2 regions of the Sphaerimonospora mesophila genome follow, and region 1 is predicted to be linked to the other one. Evidence: predicted binding sites of a transcription regulator. Region 1 holds the regulator's gene; the other holds the start of a gene.
The links. Region 1 encodes HspR, which represses chaperone genes until heat shock. Its sites were predicted from a motif close to ANTTGAGTCNNNNNGACTCAANT; they were not measured.

Region 1 (10,531 bases):
GGTGCTCAGCGACCAGTGGACGCCGGCCCGCATCGACGGCGGCGTCCCGATCCCCCTGACGGGCGACGCCAAGCGGCAGGCGCTCGCCAACTACCGGGCGTTGCGGGGCTGCACCGGGTTGTCGGCAACACAATCGGTGGCAAATCCGGCGGCTGACGGATAAGCGCTGACCGAGGCGGCGGGAAGAGGGCAAGATGGATGAATGTCCAGCCAGCCTGTTGGGGAAAGTCAGCGGTCGGTAGATCCTCTGCGCCGCAGGCCCTCCCAGCGCCGAAGCGCGCGGAGGGTGGAGCGGATGCTCGACGCGTGCGCGGAGCTGCTCGACGAAGTCGGTTACGAGGCCCTGTCCACCACCCGGGTCGCCGAGCGGGCCGGTGTCGCCGTCGGCTCCGTCTACCAGTTCTTTCCTGACAAGCGGGCCCTCAACGACGCCGTGACGAGGCGGAACGTCGAGGTGTTCGTCGCCAGGGTGGGCCGCCGCTTCATCAGTGAAGACTACGCCGGATGGTGGGACGCGGTGGACGCGATCATCGACGAGTACGTCGACATGCACCGGAACGTCCCCGGTTTCCGCTCGCTCCACTTCGGCGAAGTCTTCGATCTCAACCTCCTCGACTCGGTGGCCGACAACAACACCGTGATCGCCGGACGCCTCCGGGCGCTGCTGCTCGCCGAGTTCGGGCTCGTGGACAGTGAAGACCTGGATCGTGCCATTCTCGTCGCCGTCGAGGCAGGCGACGCCGTACTGAAGCTCGCCTTCAGGCACGACCCGAACGGCGCGCCGGAGATCGTCGCGGAGGCGAAGCAGCTGGTACGGGGCTACCTCTCCCGGCAGTTGCTGTCCGAGGAGGCGCCGAACCCGAGCTGAGCGAGGTACGCCCCGGCGACCGGGCAGCCGGGTCCGCCGCGGCGACGGGACGGCGGCCGCTGCGGCGCGGGCCGCGCCACGAGGCTGGGGCCGACGAGCGAGGTCCACGTGGTCGGCGCCTCGGCCGGCTGCTCGTATGCCGCGTCCTGCCAGGGCCTGCTGTCCGTTCGCGGGGGCGTCGGGACCTGCATGCCGTTCTCTTCCTGACGGCGGCCGGTGGACGGGCGGTCGGGGCACTCCGCGGACGCCGGCTCCACGGTCAGCTCCATCATGCGCAACTGGGCTCTGAGCCGGGAGAGCTCCTCGTGCGCCCGGTCGAGGGCCTGGAACTGAGCCGTCACATAACCGGCCATGCCGGGGAGCACGGCGGACAGCACCGCGGCGGAAGCGAGGGCCAGGATCACGCGCTTGGACATCGCATATCGCTCCTCGACGGGTTCGTACGGTGGGACAGGCGTGGGCAATATGCCCGGTTAGCTGCGAAGGAACACGATGCGCGGTCGAACGTGTACTAACCGTTGCTTCGTAAATGCCAGCCGTTGTCCTGCGAAGGCGGATTCGCCTGGGTAGCCTCGGCTGTGTGGCCCACGTGACGCGGGAGCAGCTGGACCGACTGCTCGATCAGGCTCTGCTGCTCGATGACCATGACGCCCTGGCCTGTCGGCTCGACGCACTGGCCCGGGGATACGAGTCCGGGGAGATGTCGAGGGCGGCGATCCTCGTCCTCGCCGCCGAGGAGTGGCGCCAGGCCGGTCGGCCCGCGACCGCCCTCGACCGGTTCCGCGACGCGCTCGAAGACGGCGGTGAAGTCCCGGTCGATCCTCGTGCCGGCATCGCCGACACCCTGTTCGAGCTGGGCCGAGCCGATGAGGCCAGGAAGGTGATAGCCGAGGTCGGAGCCCGCGGCTGGAATCCGGCCACCGCGCTCACCATCGCCGAGACGCTCGCGGCCTACGGTGATCTGGACGGCGCCCTCGAGTGGGCGACCGACGGGGTGCTGGCCTGTCCGGCCGGGATCACGATCAGGGACGCCCTGCTGCGCACCCGTTACCGCATCAGGGTCGATCTCGGCCTGCCCGAGGACGACCTCGACGCCCTGCTCTGCTGACCCCCCTTCCCTCCCCCCCAACCCCAAGACGTGATCTTGCGATTGCTCGCAGAGATGGCCGTTCACCTGCGCCGATGCCCTTCGTGATCTTGCAGAAACTCGTTCGTCGGCGCTACGACCAGGCGTTCCGTCGTTGGTGATCTTGCACTTGGCGGTCGCCGGCGATGTCTTCCCTGGTCTCGCCGCTTGTGAAGACCTCCGGGAGGTCGCCGTCGCCCGGGTCGGGTGGGAATGAGTTTGCGCGTTCCGAGGTTGAGTCCAGTAGGCTCAAGTCGTTTGACAAAGGCCGGTCGGCGACAGAATATTGAGCCTGACCGACTCAACTTTGACTACAAGGACGTACTCATGGCACGTGCGGTAGGTATCGACCTGGGGACGACCAACTCCGTCGTCTCGATTCTCGAGGGTGGCGAGCCCACGGTCATCGCGAACGCCCAGGGCTCGCGGACCACACCGTCCGTGGTCGCGTTCGCGAAGAACGGGGAGGTCCTGGTCGGCGAGGTCGCCAAGCGGCAGGCGGTGACCAACGTGGACCGGACGATCCGCTCGGTCAAGCGCGAGATGGGCACCAACTGGTCCGTCGAGATCGACGGCAAGAAGTTCACGCCCCAGCAGATCAGCGCGTTCGTTCTGCAGAAGCTCAAGCAGGACGCGGAGGCCTACCTGGGCGAGAAGATCACCGACGCGGTGATCACCGTGCCGGCGTACTTCAACGACGCCCAGCGGCAGGCGACCAAGGAGGCCGGTCAGATCGCGGGCCTGAACGTGCTCCGCATCATCAACGAGCCCACCTCCGCCGCCCTGGCGTACGGCCTGGACAAGGAGAAGGACCAGACGATCCTCGTCTTCGACCTCGGCGGCGGCACCTTCGACGTGTCCCTGCTCGACGTCGGTCAGGAGGACGGCCACGGCTTCGTCGAGGTGAAGGCCACCAGTGGCGACAACCACCTGGGCGGTGACGACTGGGACCAGCGCGTCGTCGACGAGCTGGTGACCCGCTTCAAGAACGCGCACGGCGTGGACCTGTCGAAGGACAAGATGGCCCTCCAGCGCCTGCGTGAGGCGGCGGAGAAGGCCAAGATCGAGCTGTCCGCCCAGACCGAGACGACGATCAACCTGCCCTACATCACCGCGTCCTCCGAGGGTCCGCTGCACCTGGAGGAGAAGCTGACCCGGGCCGAGTTCCAGCGGATCACCGCAGACCTGATCGAGCGCTGCAAGGGCCCGTTCCACCAGGTGATCAAGGATGCCGGGATCAAGATCTCCGACATCGCCCACGTGGTGCTCGTCGGCGGCTCGACCCGTATGCCGGCCGTGACCGATCTGGTCAAGGATCTGACCGGCGGCAAGGAGCCCAACAAGGGCGTCAACCCGGACGAGGTCGTGGCCATCGGCGCCGCGCTCCAGGCCGGCGTGCTCAAGGGCGAGGTCAAGGACGTCCTGCTGCTGGACGTCACCCCGCTCAGCCTCGGCATCGAGACCAAGGGCGGCATCTTCACCAAGATCATCGAGCGTAACACCACGATCCCGACCAAGCGGTCGGAGGTGTTCACCACGGCGGAGGACAACCAGCCGTCGGTGCAGATCCAGGTGTTCCAGGGTGAGCGTGAGATCGCCGCGTACAACAAGAAGCTGGCCACGTTCGAGCTGACCGGCATCGCGCCGGCGCCCCGCGGCATCCCGCAGATCGAGGTCACCTTCGACATCGACGCGAACGGCATCGTGAACGTCTCGGCGAAGGACCTCGGCACCGGCAAGGAGCAGTCGATGACGATCACCGGCGGCTCGGCGCTGCCGAAGGACGACATCGACCGGATGATGCGCGAGGCGGAGTCGTACGCCGAGGAGGACAAGAAGCGCCGCGAGGAGGCCGAGGTTCGCAACAACGCGGACGCGCTGGCCTACCAGACGGAGAAGTTCCTCCGGGAGAACGAGGACAAGATCCCGGCCGACGTCAAGACCGAGGTCAACGACTCGCTCGCCGAGCTCAAGAAGGCGCTGGAGGGCACCGACACGGCCGCCATCCGCACCGCTGCCGAGAAGCTCGCGACCGTCAGCCAGAAGATGGGCTCGGCCATCTACGCCCAGTCCCAGGGCGCGAGCGGTGGGGACGGCGCGTCGGCCTCCGACGCCCAGCAGGGCAAGGCCGATGAGGACGTGGTCGAAGCGGAGATCGTCGATGACGAGCCGAAGCAGGAGGGCGGCAGCAAGTGACCCCGCGTGAGAACGGTTCCGAGGAGGGGCCGGTGATCCGCGACAATCGCAAGATCGACCCGGAGACGGGCAAGGTCCGCGAGTCCGTCGATAAGCCCGAGCAGAGCACGCCGACCGGGAACACGTCGGTCACGGAGCAGCCCGGTGTGGAGGAGCAGGCCGCGGCCCAGACCGACACCGAGGTGTCGGGTCTCCTCGCCGAGCGGACGGCCGATCTGCAGCGCCTGCAGGCGGAGTACAGCAACTACCGCAAGCGGGTGGAGCGGGACCGGGTCGCGGTCAGGGAGCAGGCCACCGCGAACGTGCTCGCCGAGCTCCTGCCCGTGCTCGACGACATCGGCCGGGCTCGTGATCACGGCGAGCTCACCGGAGGCTTCGCCAAGGTGAGCGAGTCGCTGGAGGCGACACTCGGCAAGCTGGGCCTCAGCCCGTACGGCGCCAAGGGCGACCCGTTCGACCCGGAGGTGCACGAGGCGCTGATGCACAGCTACTCACCGGAGGTGACCGAGCCGACATGCGTCGAGATCTTCCAGCTCGGATATCGGATCGGTGACCGCGTCCTGCGCCCGGCACGCGTGGCCGTCGCCGAACCTCCGGAGGGCGAGGCCTCTGTCGGCGCGGCGGAGGCGACCGAGCCGGCCGGATCAGCGGAAACCGGCGCGTCCGGTGACCCGGACGACAACTGAATTCGAGGACGTCTCCCCCGGTCAGCGATGATCGGGGGAGACAGTCGAGAACCTTGCGAAGGAAGCGATAGATGAGCACCAAGGACTATTTGGAGAAGGACTACTACGCCGTCCTTGGTGTGCCCAAGAACGCGACATCCGAAGACATCAAGAAGGCCTATCGGAAGCTCGCCAGGCAGTATCATCCCGACGCCAACCCGGGGAACAAGGCGGCCGAGGACAGGTTCAAGGGGGTCTCCGAGGCCTACGATGTGCTCTCCGACGTCAAGCGCCGGAAGGAGTACGACGAGGCTCGCACGCTGTTCGGTTCCGGTGCCGGCGGCTTCGCCGGAGCCGGCGGCCACCGAGGTGGAGGCTTCAACTTCGACCTCGGGGACCTGTTCTCCGGCGGGACGGGGGGGACCGGAGACCGGATCGGCGACCTGTTCGGCGGTCTCTTCAACCGGGGTGGCGGTGCCCGTACGACCACCACGAGCAGGCCCCGGCGGGGCCAGGACATCGAGTCGGAGGTCACGCTCGCGTTCGGCGAGGCGGTCGACGGAACGACGGTGTCCCTCCGGTTGACCAGTTCGGCGGCCTGTCAGGCGTGCTCCGGCACGGGGGCCAAGGCCGGCACCACGCCAAGGGTCTGCCCGACGTGTGAGGGCACCGGGGCGGCCAGCCGGAACCTCGGCAACTTCGCGTTCTCCGAGCCGTGCCGCGACTGCCGTGGCCGGGGTCTCCTGGTCGACGACCCCTGCCCCGTGTGCGACGGCAGCGGCCGGGGCAAGAGCACCCGGACCATCCAGGCCCGGATTCCCGCGGGCGTGGGCGACGGCCAGCGCATCCGGATCAAGGGCAAGGGCGCTCCGGGGGAGAACGGCGGCCCGTCCGGCGACCTGTACGTGCTGGTCCACGTGAAACCGCATTCGGTGTTCGGCCGCAGCGGGGAGAACCTGACGGTGACCGTCCCGGTGACCTTCCCGGAGGCCGCGCTCGGCGCCGAGATCAAGGTGCCGACGCTCAAGGGCATGCCGGTCACCCTGCGCATCCCCGAGGGCACCCCCAACGGACGCACCTTCCGGGTGCGCGGCCGAGGCGCCGCGCGCAAGGACGGGACCAAGGGCGACCTGCTGGTCACCGTCCAGGTCACGGTGCCACAGAACCTCGACGACAAGGCCCGCGCGGCGTTGGAGGAGTTCCGCGACGCGACCGAGGGCCCCGATCTCCGCGAAGAGTTGATCAAGCAGGCCAGAAGCGAGTGAGCCGATGGATGCGAACTTTTTCGACCTGTCCGACGACACACCCGTCTATGTCATCTCGGTAGCCGCGCAGCTTTCCGGGCTGCACCCGCAGACCCTCCGCCAGTACGACCGACTCGGCCTCGTCAGTCCCGGTCGTACGGCGGGTCGCGGGCGGCTCTACTCGACCCGGGACATCCTGCTGCTCCGGGAGGTCCAGCGGCTGTCCCAGGAACACGGCATCAATCTCGCCGGCATCAAGCGCATCCTCGAACTGGAAACCGAGAACGTCCGCCTGCGTGAGGAGGTCACCCGGCTCAGGGGCGAGGTCACCATGATGCGCGCGCTCGTGCGCTACGAGCTACCACCTGCCTGACGTTCGCGAATCGAGGGATCGCAACATGGATTACAAGCTCACGCAGAAGAGCCAGGAGGCCCTGTCCGGGGCCGTCCGGCGCGCGGCGGCGGAGGGCAACCCCGAGGTGGCGCCGGCTCATCTGCTCGCAACCCTGCTGACCCAGAACGGCGGTGTCGCCGTACCGCTGCTGGACGCGGTCGGAGCCGACTGGAAGCGGCTGCGGACCCGGACCGAGGAGTTGCTCGACAGGCTGCCCAAGGCGCAGGGCTCGACGGTGAGCGCCCCGTCGAGCTCGCGCCAGCTCCTGTCGGCGCTCAACACCGCCGCTCAGCGTGCCAAGCAGATCGAGGACGAGTACGTCTCGACCGAGCACCTGCTGGTCGGGCTCGCGACGGACGGCGGGCAGGTGGCCGAGCTGCTCAAGGCCGAGGGCGCCGGCCCGGAGGCGCTGCTCGAGGCCTTCGAGAAGGTTCGCGGCCATGCGAGGGTGACCAGTGAGACCCCCGAGGACACCTACCAGGCGCTGGAGAAGTACGGGGTCGACCTCACCGAACGGGCGAGGTCCGGCAAGCTGGACCCGGTGATCGGCCGGGACGGCGAAATCCGCCGGGTCGTCCAGGTGCTGTCCCGCCGCACCAAGAACAACCCGGTGCTGATCGGCGAGCCGGGTGTCGGCAAGACCGCCGTGGTCGAGGGCCTGGCCCAGCGGATCGTGGCCGGTGACGTGCCGGAGAGCCTGCGGAACAAGCGGCTGGTCGCGCTCGACCTCGGCGCGATGGTGGCCGGCGCGAAGTACCGCGGTGAGTTCGAGGAACGCCTCAAGGCCGTGCTCAACGAGATCAAGAAGAGCGACGGTCAGATCGTCACGTTCATCGACGAGCTGCACACGGTGGTGGGCGCCGGCGCGGCCGAGGGGGCGATGGACGCGGGCAACATGCTCAAGCCCATGCTGGCGCGCGGCGAGCTGCGGATGATCGGCGCGACCACGCTCGACGAGTATCGCGAGCGCATCGAGAAGGACCCCGCGCTGGAACGGCGGTTCCAGCAGGTCTATGTCGGCGAGCCGACCGTCGAGGACACGATCGCGATCCTGCGCGGCCTCAAGGGACGCTACGAGGCGCACCACCAGGTGCAGATCTCCGACAGCGCGCTGGTCGCGGCGGCCACGCTGTCGGACCGCTACATCACCGCGCGGTTCCTCCCGGACAAGGCGATCGACCTGATCGACGAGTCGATGTCGCGGCTGCGCATGGAGATCGACTCGCGCCCCGTGGAGATCGACCAGCTCCAGCGCAGCGTCGACCGCCTCAAGATGGAGGAGCTCGCGCTCGCCAAGGAGACCGACGAGGCGAGCCGTCAGCGCCTGGAGAAGCTCCGCGAGGAACTGGCCAACCAGCAGGAGGAGCTGAACGGCCTGATCGGCCGCTGGGAGCGGGAGAAGGCCGGGCTCAACAAGGTCGGCGAGTTGAAGAAGCAGCTCGACGAGGCGCGCGGCGCGGCCGAGCGGGCTCAGCGCGACGGCGACTTCGAGGCCGCTTCCCGCCTGATGTACGGCGAGGTGCCGCGGCTGGAGAAGGAGCTCGCCAAGGCCACCGAGCTCGCGGAGAGCAGGGGCGGCGAGGAGGCCGAGGACGAGCCGATGGTCAAGGAGGAGGTCGGCCCCGACGACATCGCCGAGGTGATCTCGTCGTGGACCGGCATCCCGGCCGGGCGGCTGCTGGAGGGGGAGACCGCCAAGCTGCTCCGGATGGAAGACGAGCTCGGCAGGCGTCTGATCGGCCAGCAGCAGGCCGTACAGGTCGTCTCCGACGCGGTGCGGCGGGCCCGGGCCGGGATCGCCGATCCCGACCGCCCGACCGGCTCGTTCCTCTTCCTCGGGCCGACCGGCGTCGGCAAGACCGAGCTGGCCAAGGCGCTGGCGGAGTTCCTGTTCGACGACGAGCGGGCGATGACCCGGATCGACATGAGCGAGTACGGCGAGAAGCACAGCGTCGCACGGCTGGTCGGGGCCCCGCCCGGATATGTCGGATATGAGGAGGGCGGCCAGCTCACCGAGGCCGTCCGCCGCAGGCCGTACACCGTGGTGCTCCTCGACGAGATCGAGAAGGCGCATCCGGAGGTCTTCGACATCCTCCTGCAGGTGCTCGACGACGGCCGGCTCACCGACGGCCAGGGCCGTACGGTCGACTTCCGCAACACGATCCTGATCCTCACCTCCAACATCGGCTCGCAGTTCCTCGTCGATCCGAAGCTGGAGGCCGGCGCCAAGCGCGAGGCCGTGATGGCCGCGGTGCGGGGGGCGTTCAAGCCGGAGTTCCTCAACCGGCTCGACGACGTCATCCTGTTCGACGCGCTCGGCACCGAGGAACTGGCCCAGATCGTGGACCTGCAGGTCTCGCGGCTCGCCGAACGGCTGTCCGACCGGCGGCTGAAGCTGACCGTCACGCCGGCCGCCCGCGAATGGCTGGCGCTGACCGGCTACGACCCGCTGTACGGCGCCCGCCCGCTGCGGCGGCTGATCCAGTCGGCGATCGGCGACAAACTCGCCAAGGAGCTGCTGTCGGGAGCGATCCGCGACGGCGACGAGGTAATCGTCGACTCAGATCCGGCCGGTGACACGCTGAGCATCCGCGCCGTTAGGTAAGGTCTTCGCCACCATTCAGGCAAGCCGACCCCGTGAGTCCCCACCGCTGGCTACGTTCGGCGTTCGTCGGACTACCGCAAGCAATCAGGGGGACGTGGATGTCCAGGACAACGCGAAGTAGACGAGGGCGGTGTGTCGCGCTGGCGGCGGTGACCGCGGGGGTGAGCTGGCTCACGACCGGCCCGGCGATGGCCGGGTCGGCCGTGACGGGCGACGGCGCGGCCGCGAACCTCGTCTGCGAGCCGACGGCAGGGGGCGCCCAGGCAGGGGCCATTCCCAGCAGTCTCGCCCGGACCGGGCGCACCACCCTCGCGCCGGCCACGGGCGTGCTCAGCGTCGCCGACGCGGCGGGAGCGGCCGCGGGCCGGGGCATGCCCTCGCTCCCCGGCCGCTCGGCCAGGGCGCTTCCGACCGGCAGCGCACCGGCGATCCCGGCCCTCCCGGGCCTGCCTTCCACCGGCGGGAACGCCGTCCTCCCGGCGGCGAAGTCACCGCTCATGCCGCTCCTCTCCGTCGCGCCCGCCCGTCCGAGCGTGCCCAACGCGGTCTGCCTGCCCTCCGCCCCGATGTCCGCGGCCCAGCATCATCCGCGGCCGCAGGATCGGGTGCACCCCATCACGAACCCGCAGCCGGGGCAGCCGCAGGCGCCAGGGGAGTCGGGAGCCCGGGCCGGTGCGAACGCCGCCGGCGCCGCTGACGCGACCGGCGCTTCCACGGGGGCCGCGAACCGGCCGCACAGGCGCGGGGAGGGGCGGCACAGGGCGGACGCCGGTGCGGCGGGAGCGCTGCCGGGACAGGCGCAGGACCGCCCGCACCGCAGGAACCGGGGCGCGCACGCGCAGCCGGAGACGACGCAGCCGCACCAGCAGGCGAACCAGGCGCAGGCCGTCGGCGGGCAGAGGAACGCGACCCGGCCGGCCCCGCGGCACGCGCGCCCCACCCAATCGAACGCGGCCCAATCAAACGCGGCCCAATCAAACGCGGCCCAATCAAACGCGGCCCGGCCCGGCACGGCCCAGTCGAGTACGGCTCAGTCAGGTACGGCTCAGACGGGCGCGGCACAGGCGGCCACGACCCGCGACAAGCGGCAGCGCCGCCAGCGGCCCGCCGAGCAGACCGGACAGGCGGGACGGGCAGGACGGGCAGGACAGGCAGGACAGAAGGGGCGGGCGGCTGCCGCCTCCACCACCCCCGACTCGGCGGCCTCCCCACGCCGCGCCAAGCGTGAGGGCCGGGTGTATCCGAAGGCGTCGACCGAGCAGCTGGACGTCGTCACGTCGAGCCCCGGCGACATCACCGCCCCCGCCCTGGCCCGGGCCGCCGCGACAGGCCCATTGGCCGATTTCGCCGCCGCGACGGGCCGGCGGCTTCTCCCCTGACCAGCGATCCCTGCGAAATGAAGGGGGCCGTTCACGCGGCCCCCTTTCGCATGT
Region 2 (10,531 bases), on a different contig from region 1:
GGACAGCGCGATCCGGGCCGACTCCTTCATCACGTCACCGAGCTGGCCGGTGAGCGTCACTCCGGTTCCCCCGGTCTCCGGGTCGGCAAGGGACGCCTCCACGTAGAGAACGTCACCGCCGGCGCCGGTCACCGCGAGACCGGTGGCCACGCCGGGCACCGCCGTACGCTGCCGCGCCTCCGGCAGGGACGACTCGGGCACGTGCCGCGGCCGGCCCAGGTAGGAGACCAGGTCGCCGGCCTCGACCGCGACCGGCGGCTCGGCCTCGCCGAGCGCGGCCCTCGCCGCGATCTTCCGGAGCACCCGGGCGATCGACCGCTCAAGCGACCGGACGCCCGCCTCCCGGGTGTACTCCCCCGCCAGGCGTCGCAGCGCGGCGTCCTCGACCGACACGTCGTCGGCGGTGAGGCCGGCCTTCTCCAGCTGGCGCGGGAGCAGGTGGTCGCGGGCGATGGCGACCTTCTCGTCCTCGGTGTAGCCGTCGAGCGTGACGATCTCCATGCGGTCCAGCAGCGGCCCGGGGATCTGCTCCAGCACGTTGGCCGTGGCGAGGAACAGCACGTCGCTGAGGTCGAGCTCGACCTCCAGGTAGTGGTCGCGGAAGGTGTGGTTCTGCGCGGGGTCGAGCACCTCCAGCAGTGCCGCCGTCGGGTCGCCCCGGTAGTCGGCCCCGACCTTGTCGATCTCGTCGAGCAGCACGACCGGGTTCATCGAGCCCGCCTCGCGGATCGCCCGCACGACGCGTCCGGGCAGCGCGCCGACGTAGGTGCGCCGGTGGCCGCGGATCTCCGCCTCGTCGCGGACGCCGCCGAGCGCGACCCGGACGAACCGGCGGCCCATGGCCCGGGCGATCGACTCGCCGAGCGAGGTCTTGCCGACCCCCGGCGGACCGGCCAGCACGAGCACCGCTCCGCTGCGCCGTCCGCCGACCACGCCGAGACCCCGGTCGGCGCGGCGCTTGCGCACCGCGAGGTACTCCACGATGCGGTCCTTCACGTCGTCGAGGCCGGTGTGATCGGCGTCGAGCACCGCGCGGGCGCCGGCGATGTCGTACTCGTCATCGGTCCTGGTGTTCCAGGGGATGTCGAGGACCGTGTCGAGCCAGGTGCGGATCCAGCCGGTCTCCGGAGACTGGTCGGGCATCCGCTCCAGCCTGCCGACCTCCTTGAGCGCGGCCTCCCTGACCTGCTCCGGCAGGTCGGCCGCCTCGATGCGCGACCGGTAGTCCTCCTCCTCGTCGGAGGGCTCGCCGTTCAGCTCGGCCAGTTCCTTGCGCACCGCGGCGAGCTGCTGGCGCAGCAGGAACTCCCGCTGCTGCTTCTCCATGCCCTCCTGGACGTCCTTGCGGATGGTCTCGGCGACGTCCAGCTCGGCCAGATGGTCGCGGGCCCAGCCGACGAGCAGGTCCAGCCGCTCGGTGGGGTCGGCGGTCTCCAGCAGGAGCTGCTTCTGCGGCAGGGACAGCCAGGGCGCGTAACCCGCGCTGTCGGACAGAACGGCCGGATCGTCGATCTGGTTCACGGCGTCGACGACCTGCCAGGCGTCGCGCTTCTGCAGGATCGTCGTGGTCAGCGCCTTGTACTCCCTGGCGAGCTCCTCCGCCTTCGCTCCGGGGGTCACCCCCTCCAGCACCGCGGCCTCCACCCAGAGCGCCGCGCCCGGCCCGGTGGTGCCGGTGCCGACGCGCATCCGGTCCACCGCGCGGACCACGGCGGCAGGCTCGCCACCCGGCAGCCGTCCGACCTGCTCGATCACCGCCGACACCCCGACCGCGCCGTACCGGCCGTCCAGGCGGGGCACCAGGAGGACCGTGCTCTCGCCGCCGGCGCGCGCCGCGTCGACGGCCGCACGGACCTCGGCGGCCGACAGGTCGAGCGGAACCACCATGCCGGGCAGGACGACCGCGTCGTCCAGTGGGAGGACAGGAAGGATCTGGGTCATGAGCACTCCCGTAGGTTGAGTTATGTCGGCTCAACTAACAGGAGTCCGATGGTGTTCCCTCTTCTGCGTGTGTTCGCTGCGAGCGATCGTAATCGTGTAATCGGCCAGCCGGCCGGGCATCCCGCGCGCGACGATCCCGTCCCGATTTCAGCCGGCCGATCCGGGATGTTCACGTGCCGGTGGGACTCCGGTCCCGATGTGCGGGGACGATCCGGCCATGAGCGTCCCGCGTCCATCCGGCCTCTCCGTCCTCCTCGTACGCCGCGGATCCCTGCTGGTCGCGGCCGCCCTGGCCGTTCCCCCGCTCGCGGTCGCGTCTCCCGCCGTCGCCGTCCGGTCCTGCCCCGCGTTCCTCGCCGTGGCCGCGCCGTACGCGACCGTGGACGGGCACGCGCGCGCGGGAAGCGTCACCCTGTTCCGGGAGCGGCCCGGGCGGATGGAACCGGTCCGGGTGCTGCGCCAGGGCGCGTACGGGCTCGGGGACGCACCCGAGCGCGGCGACGCGTTCGGGTCGGCGCTCGCCCGAGGGGACTTCGACGGCGACGGCTGCGACGACCTGGCGATCGGCGCGTCCGAGGAGTTCCACGGCCCGCACGTCCCCGGCGCCGACGGCGCCGGCGTCGTCCACCTGCTGTACGGCACGCCGCGTGGGCTGAGGACGGCGGGCACGATGGACGTCACCCGCCTCGGCAGGTCGTACGGAACCGACCGGTTGGGTGCGGCGCTTGCCGCCGGCGACCTCGACGGGGACGGCGACGACGAGCTGGTCGTCGGGGCGCCCGGACTCGACGGCGGGGGCGGAATCGGGGTCTTCGGCATGAACGGTCGCCGCCCCGACGGGGAGGGCGTGCTGGTCACCCAGCCGACCCGGTGGGTCGGCCAGGACGCCGGCCAGACCGACCGGTTCGGTGCGGCGCTGGCGACCGGTGACTTCGACGGGGACGGCCGGGCGGAGATCGCCGTCGGCGCGCCCGGCGACGGGGGGCCGCGCGCAGGGTCGGGGGTGGTGACCGTGGTCGACCCGCGGCGACGGCGCGCCGGGGTCTTCACCCAGGAGAGCCCCGGTGTGCAGGGCGGCGGAGAGAAGTGGGACGCCTTCGGCGCCGCCCTCGCCTCCGGCGACTTCGACGCGGACGGGCGCGACGACCTGGCCATCGGCGTGCCCGGCGAGGACCTGACCCCGCTCGTGCGCGGCATGGACTACGGCGACGGCGCCGTCAACGTGTTGTACGGCTCCGGCCGGGGTCTGACCGGCATGCGCAGTGAGCTGTGGTCGCGGCGGGCCCTCGGCGGGAGGCCGCGCTACTCCGACAGGTTCGGCGCCGCGCTGGCGGCGGGCGACCTCAACGGGGACGGCGACGACGAGCTGGTGGTCGGCGTGCCGGGCGCGGGCGCGGTCCAGGTGATCGCGGGCACCCGGTCGGGTGGCCTGACCCGGCGGCACACCCTGCCGGTGCCGGCGGGAAAGGCCGCCGACGGGCACGGCGGTGATTTCGGCATGGCCGTACTCGTGCGTCGCGGCCGCCTGTTCGTGTCCGCCCCCGGGGCCGGAACCGTCACGCGGATCGGTACGGAGGCGGGGAAAGGGTCGTACACCGGTGTCCTGCCCCACGTCCGGGGCACGCTCAGCGGCGCCCGGCGGGACGCCCTGTTCGGCTACGCGCTCGCCTGATGGGCAGGCGCTTGTGCCAGGGCGTCTGTCCAGGGCGACTATTCCAGGGCGACTATTCCAGTGCGCTGCGTCCGGCGGGGACGCTGAACCGCGCCGACGTCCTCGCCGGAGCGCCGCGCCGGGACACGTACTCCAGGGTGCGGAACTCGGCCCGCAGTTCCTCCGGTGTGAGCCGGCACAGGATGTAGCCGCGCCGCTGGTCGATGTAGGAGATGTGCGGGTTCTCCCGCAGCATCTCGGCGATCCGGGCCTCGTCGCGGTAGCCGTCCCCGTCGCTGGATACCGACGAGGCGACGAGCTCGACCGCCGCGGCCGGCGCGTCCGGGTCGTCGAAGTCCTCGCGGAGCACGGCCGCGTGATGCATGTGCGCGTCGCCGGTGAGCACCACCGGATTCGCCGCGCCGCCGGCCCTGATGCCCCGGAGCAGCCTCGCCCGGTCGGCCGGATAGCCGTCCCAGCCGTCCATGTTCAGCTCCCTGCCCGGCCCCTCTCTGAGGTCACGCTGTGCCATCAGCACCTGCTGGCCGATCAGGTTCCACCGCGCCTCGGAGCGGGCGAGGCCGTCCAGGAGCCATCGGCGCTGCTCGTCCCCGAGGATCGTGCGCCGGTCGTCGAGCCGTTCGTCGCAGCCCGCGCGGGCGCCGTCCTGGCACGCCTGGTCGTCCCGGAACTGCCGGGTGTCGAGCAGATGGAAGGAGGCGAGGCCGCCCCAGGCGAGGCGGCGATTGACCCGGATGCGGGCGCCTGTCGGCACGCTCGACCGGCGCAGCGGCATGTTCTCGTAGTACGCCCGGAACGCGTGGGCCCGCCGCTCGTGGAAACCGGGGGCGCCGGTGCTCGACGCCGAGGCCGCCCAGTTGTTCTCGATCTCGTGGTCGTCGAGCGCGACCAGCCAGGGCGCCGCCCGATGGGCCGCCCGCAGGTCGGGATCGCTCTTGTACTGCGCGTGCCGCAACCGGTAGTCCGCCAGCGTCCGGCAGGTGCTCCCGGCGAAGGACCGTACGGAGCCGCTCACCGCCGTGTAGCCGTCCGGCGGGTACTCGTACATGTAATCGCCCAGGTGCACGACGAGGTCGGGCTCCTGCTCCGTCATCCGGCGGTAGGCGGTGAAGTGGCCGTGCTCCCAGTGCGCGCACGCCGCGACCGCGAACGTCAGGGGCGTCGTCCCCACGGGCGCCGTGCGGGTACGGCCGGCCGGCGAGACGTGCCCCTCCGCCCGGAACCGGTAGAAGTACTCCCGCCCCGGCGCGAGACCGTCCACCTCGACGTGGACGCTGTGCGCGGCCGCGGAGCGGGCGATCGCCGTACCGGACGCGAGGACCGCGGCGAACCGTTCGTCGGCCGCGAGCTGCCACTCGACCTCCACGGGGCGCGAGGGCATTCCGCCGAGGCCGTCGGGAGCGACGGGATCGAGGGCGAGCCGCGTCCAGAGGACGATGCCGTCCGTGGTGGGATCGCCGGAGGCGACCCCGAGCTCGAACGGATCACCGCGCAGCCTCCGGTAGGCCGTACCCGAGGACGCGGGGAAGGAGTCGGAGACGCGGGACCGGGCGGAGGCGCCGGCCGGCGCCGAGCCGGGAATCAGGCCGCCGGCCCCCGCCGCGAGCACCGTCAGGAATGCCCGTCGTGACGCGTTCCGCGCCGTCCGCCCGGACCCGTCCGGGTCCATGGACCCGGACGTCCGCGCGTGCCCGGCCTTCGTCAAGAACCGTCCGGTCTTCTTCATGAGCGTCCGGCTTCCGTCATGAGCATCCGGCTTCCGTCATGAGCATCCGGCTTCCGTCATGAGCATCCGGCTTCCGTCATGAGCGTCCGGTCTTCTTCATGAGCATCCGGCTTCTTCATGAGCGTCCGGCTTCCTTCATGAGCACAGTGCAACCGGTCCGGCCGACCTTCCGCCCGTCCCCCGGTTGCCCACCGGGAAACCGCCGATGAACAGTTCGGATGAACAGCCGACCTGGCGGCTCTCGGAGACGACGCCTACGGCCATGCGAGGAGCGGCTTCAGCTCCTCGCGGAGCGTCGGCACATCCCGGAAGAGCAGGCCGTGGATGCCCGCGGCCCGGGCGGCGGCGATGTTCTCGACGCGGTCGTCGACGAAGACCACGTCCGAGGCCGGCACGCCCAGCTTGTCGATCACCGTGAGATAGATCTCCGCCTCGGGTTTCACCATGCCCATGCGGCCGCTGTAGAAGCGCGGGCCGATCGGCGCCATGAACGGCAGCGGGTCGATCCCGTCGGCGACGCAGACCGGGGCGTTGGACAGCAGCGCCATCGGCACTCCCCGGCCCGCCAGCTCCTCGATCACCGCCGCGGTGTCCTCGTTGGGACGTGACCAGCTCGCCACGTCCAGCGTGACGGCCCGCTCGAGTTCGGCCCCGGCCACCGGCCTGCCGTACACGAACGACCAGTACGCCCCGGGGTCGAGGGCGGCGCGGTCGAAGTCGAGGCGGGCCGCCCAGTAGCGCTGCACGAACCCGGGCAGGCCGCCTTCGGGCGGGCCGTCCGGCGGCTCGGCCAGCCGGGCGACGTCCGCCTCGGCCTGGGGCAGCGAGATGACATTGCCGTAGTCGAAAAGAACAGTCTTCATGATCGTACGATCATAGCCCGCGTTAATTTCAGGACATGTACGGTTGGAGAAAGTCGTTGATCGCGCCGCAGCCGAGGTAGTTGCGCACGGTGTGGAAGTCGAGCGGGTCGATGTTGCAGGTCACGTCGAGTTCCACGCCCTCGAAGCAGCCGCGCAGGTCCGGCGGGATGGCCGCGATGTCGTCCTTGTCGGCGACGTTGATCCAGCGGCCGACGCCGGGCGGCCGGGCGCCCCGGCCGTTGGCGGGGGCGGGCAGCAGCCGCTCGAAGACGACGTCTCGCATGCCGAGCGGACTGCCCAGCGTGATCAGCAGGTCGACCGTCAGCTCCGGCTGCGCCCACAGCGCCTCGTACGTCACCACGCTGCCGAGCGAATGGGCGATCACCACTCGGGGCGCGCGTCGGCGGATCGTGTCTGCCACCGCGTCGCGGGCCCGGCTCCGCGGGGCGCCGCCCCCCAGATAGGCGGCGACCTCGGGACAGAAGTCCTCGGCGAAGCGCACCGCATGGGGGCCGAGGGAGTCCAGCAGCCACCCGGCCAGCCGGTGCGCGAGACCGGTCAGCGTCTCCCCGGCCAGGCCGCGCAGCCGCCCGTCCAGCTGGGCCGCCCAGTCGGCGAGCACGAGCCTGGCCGGAGTCTCCATCTGGCCTGCCGTCGTGCGCCGACCCGGCCGCTCCGGGTCGGCGGGGCGCAGGTGATGGGCGTAGTAGGCGATCTCGGAGAAGTACTCGCCGTTCTCCCGGCCGAGCCCCCTGCCCAGGTAGCGGTTCCACTTGACCCGCATGGCCTCGGCCGCGCCGCCCGGCGAGCCGCCGGCGTCCTCGTAGTAGCGGTACTTCCCGATGCCGTGGACTCCGACGATCACGCTCAAGCCGCCGCCTTCCCTCGCGCCGAATCCCGCGTCACTCTGCACCAGGGGGTGGACCGGGACAAGCTCAAGTCCGATTTGCGGTGATAAATGGCGAGCGCCAGCGGCTTTACGGGGATAAGTTGATTGAGCCGCGAACAGATCGACCCGATGTCTTGGTGGAGAGGGGGGATCATGCCAGGTCCGTTGTACGTCCGCGGCTCGGTCGTCATTCCGGAGGCCGAGCTCACCTGGCGCTTCTCGCGGTCGTCCGGCCCCGGCGGCCAGGGCGTCAACACCACCGACAGCCGGGTCGAGCTCGGCTTCGACGTGGCGGCCACGACCGCGCTGACGCCCGCGCTCAAGGCCCGCGCCCTCGACCGGCTCGCGCCCCGCCTCGTCGGCGGTGTGATCACCGTGACGGCCTCCGAGCACCGCTCGCAGCTGCGCAACCGTGAGGCCGCGCGGGCGCGGCTGGCCCACCTGCTGCGTGAGGCGATCGCACCGCCGCCGAAGAAGCGCCGCGAGACCAGGCCGTCCAAGGGCTCGATCGAACGGCGTCTCGCCGCCAAGAAGCAGCGATCCGACCTCAAACGCCTCCGCCGTACCCTCGACTGACGGATGGGGTGGAGATGCCCGGGGGTCAGACGAGGTCGACGAGGTCGGCCACGGAGTCGACGACCTGGGAGGGCCGGAACGGATAGCGGTCGATCTGGTCCTGCTGCGTGACCCCGGTGAGCACGAGGATCGTGTGGAGGCCCGCCTCCATCCCGCAGACCACATCGGTGTCCATCCGGTCGCCGATCATCGCGGTGCTCTCGCTGTGCGCGTCGATCCGGTTGAGCGCGCTGCGCATCATCATCGGGTTCGGCTTGCCCACGAAGTACGGCTCCACGCCGGTCGCCTTCGTGATCATCGCGGCTACCGCGCCGCACGCGGGCAGCGATCCCTCGTGCGAGGGTCCGATCGGGTCGGGATTGGTCGCGATGAACCGCGCGCCGTTCTCGATCAACCGGATCGCCCGGGTTATCGAGGTGAAGCTGTAGGTCCTGGTCTCGCCGAGCACGACATAGTCAGGATCCAGATCCGTCAGGACATAACCGCATTCGTGCAGCGCGGTGGTGAGCCCCGCCTCGCCGATCACGTAGGCCGAGCCCTCCGGCCGCTGATCGGCCAGGAACTGGGCGGTGGCCAGGGCCGAGGTCCAGATCGCGTCCGGCGGCACCTCCAGGCCCGCGGCGCGCAGCCGTACGGACAGGTCCCTCGGCGTATAGATGGAGTTGTTGGTCAGCACGAGGAACCGTTTGCCCGACTCGCGCAGCCGCTTGATGAACTCGTCCGCTCCCGGCACCGGGTGCCCCTCGTGAACCAGGACGCCGTCCATGTCGGACAGCCACGACTCGATCGGCCTGCGCTCGCTCATGGGTCCAAGGATGGCAGCTCCGGTGTGTACCAGACGAATCAGACAGAACACATCCGATGGAATTTTCGCCGCATTCCCCGGGTTGCCGCGACCATGAGCATGGACAACATCCGCGGCCTGCCGCGCGGGACGGCCACGGTGCCGCTGTCGATCCTCGAACTCGCGACCGTCGGCGAGGGAGGCTCCCCGGCCGAGGCGCTCGGCGTCGCCACCGAGCTGGCCCGGCGCGCCGAGGAGTGGGGCTATCACCGCATCTGGGTGGCCGAGCACCACGGGATGCCCGGGGTGGCGAGCTCCTCGCCCGCCGTGCTCATCGCGCACCTGGCCGCGGCCACCCGCACGATCCGGATCGGCTCCGGCGGGGTGATGCTGCCCAACCACGCCCCGCTGGTGATCGCCGAGCAGTTCGGCACCCTGCACGCGCTGCATCCGGGCCGCATCGACCTCGGCCTCGGCCGCGCCCCGGGCACCGACATGGCCACGGCGAACGCGCTGCGCCGCTCGGCCGAGGTGAACCCCGACGACTTCCCGCAGCAGCTCGACGAGCTGACCCGCTTCCTCGACGGCTCCTTCCCGCCGGGTCACCCGTACGCGAAGATCCAGGCCGTGCCGCGCGGGGCCGACCGGCCACCGATCTGGCTGCTCGGCTCCAGCGGGTTCAGCGCACGCCTGGCCGGGCTGCTCGGGCTGCCGTTCGCCTTCGCCCATCATTTCAGCGCGGCCAACACCGAGCCCGCTCTCGAGCTGTACCGCTCCTGTTTCCGGCCCTCGGAGGTGCTCGCCGAGCCGTACGCGATGATCGGCGTGTCGGCCGTCGCTGCCGACACCGAGGCGGAGGCGCTGCGGCAGGCGATGGCCGGCGCGCTGTCCTGGCTGCGCCTGCGCTCGGGCCGGCCCGGCCGGATGCCCACCCCCGAGGAAGCCGAGGCCTACCCCTACAGCCCGCCGGAGCTGGAGTTCGTCCGCGAACGACTGTCCACGGTCGTGTACGGCGACGCCGAGCGGGTGCGGGCCGAGCTGGACGAGCTGCGCGGCCGCACCGGCGCGGACGAACTCATGATCACCACCCAGGTGCACGGCGGCGCCGCCCGCCTGCGCAACTACGAGCTGATCGCCAAAGCGTACGGCATGCCGTAGATCCGGATCTTAGAGTTCGACGTGTGAACGGTCCCCACGCGTCCGCCCCGCCCCTGCTCGACGAGCTCGTACGGCTCGCGCCGCCGGGCGCGCGGACAGCCGGTCCCGTGACCGTGCTGAAGGAGACCCGGGTGCTGGTGGTCCGGGTCGGCGACGTCGTCGTCAAGGCCCACCCGCCGGAGACCGACGAGGCGGGACTGCGCGCCAGGCTGGCGGCCGTACGGCGGCTGCCCGAGATCATGCTCACCCCGCTCGCGCTGCACCGGCTGGACGGCGATCCGCCGCACGGGGGACGGCTCGTCACGATCTGGCCGGCGGGCGTGCCCCTGACCCCCGACGATCTGGACGGAACCGGCCCCGGGCCCCACGACGGCGGCGGAACGCCGTGGGAGAAGGGCGGGCGGCTGCTCGCCCGGTTGCACGCCCACGCCCCGCCGGCCGGGCTACCGCCGGCGGGCGGGCCCGCCAGGGTGGCCAGGGCCGTCGCCGGGCTCGCCGAGGTGGACGCTCCCGCCCGGGTCCTCGCCCCGATCCGGGAGGCGTACGCCGCGCTGCCGCGAGGGCCGGGGCGGTCGCCGCGGCTGACGCACGGCGACTGGCATCTCGGCCAGCTCGTCGTGCATCGGGGCCGCTGGCTGCTCATCGACCCCGACGACCTCGGTGTGGGCGACCCGGCGTGGGATCTGGCCCGCCCCGCCGCGTGGTTCGCCGCCGGACTGCTGGAGCCGGCGACCTGGGAGCGCCTCCTGTCCGCCTACCTCGCCGCGGGCGGCACCGCCGTGTCCGCCCGCGATCCGTGGCGGGAACTCGACGTGCCGGCCCGGGCGTTGACGATCCAACTGGCCGCGACGGCAGTGGCGACGGCGGCGAGGGCGGGCGAACCCCTCGACGACGTGGCCGCGGCGATGCTGTCCTCGTGCGA

Region 2: the regulator HspR is predicted to act here: its motif matches at 1,955-1,977, upstream of lon (endopeptidase La).

What each region holds. Positions count from the first base shown of each region.
Region 1 is NZ_BCBX01000032.1:162,628-173,158, forward strand. It holds gene AP234_RS08405 (CapA family protein) at 1-163, shown strand, start outside; gene AP234_RS08410 (TetR family transcriptional regulator) at 296-868, shown strand; gene AP234_RS08415 (hypothetical protein) at 820-1,284, opposite strand; gene AP234_RS08420 (tetratricopeptide repeat protein) at 1,449-1,976, shown strand; gene dnaK (molecular chaperone DnaK) at 2,322-4,190, shown strand; gene grpE (nucleotide exchange factor GrpE) at 4,187-4,876, shown strand; gene dnaJ (molecular chaperone DnaJ) at 4,948-6,120, shown strand; gene AP234_RS08440 (heat shock protein transcriptional repressor HspR) at 6,125-6,472, shown strand; gene clpB (ATP-dependent chaperone ClpB) at 6,498-9,098, shown strand; gene AP234_RS08450 (hypothetical protein) at 9,248-10,477, shown strand.
Region 2 is NZ_BCBX01000031.1:570,285-580,815, forward strand. It holds gene lon (endopeptidase La) at 1-1,941, opposite strand, end outside; gene AP234_RS07000 (FG-GAP-like repeat-containing protein) at 2,159-3,613, shown strand; gene AP234_RS07005 (alkaline phosphatase D family protein) at 3,666-5,339, opposite strand; gene AP234_RS07010 (HAD family hydrolase) at 5,594-6,202, opposite strand; gene AP234_RS07015 (hypothetical protein) at 6,231-7,067, opposite strand; gene arfB (alternative ribosome rescue aminoacyl-tRNA hydrolase ArfB) at 7,245-7,667, shown strand; gene AP234_RS07025 (HAD-IIA family hydrolase) at 7,693-8,472, opposite strand; gene AP234_RS07030 (LLM class flavin-dependent oxidoreductase) at 8,566-9,609, shown strand; gene AP234_RS07035 (phosphotransferase family protein) at 9,633-10,531, shown strand, end outside.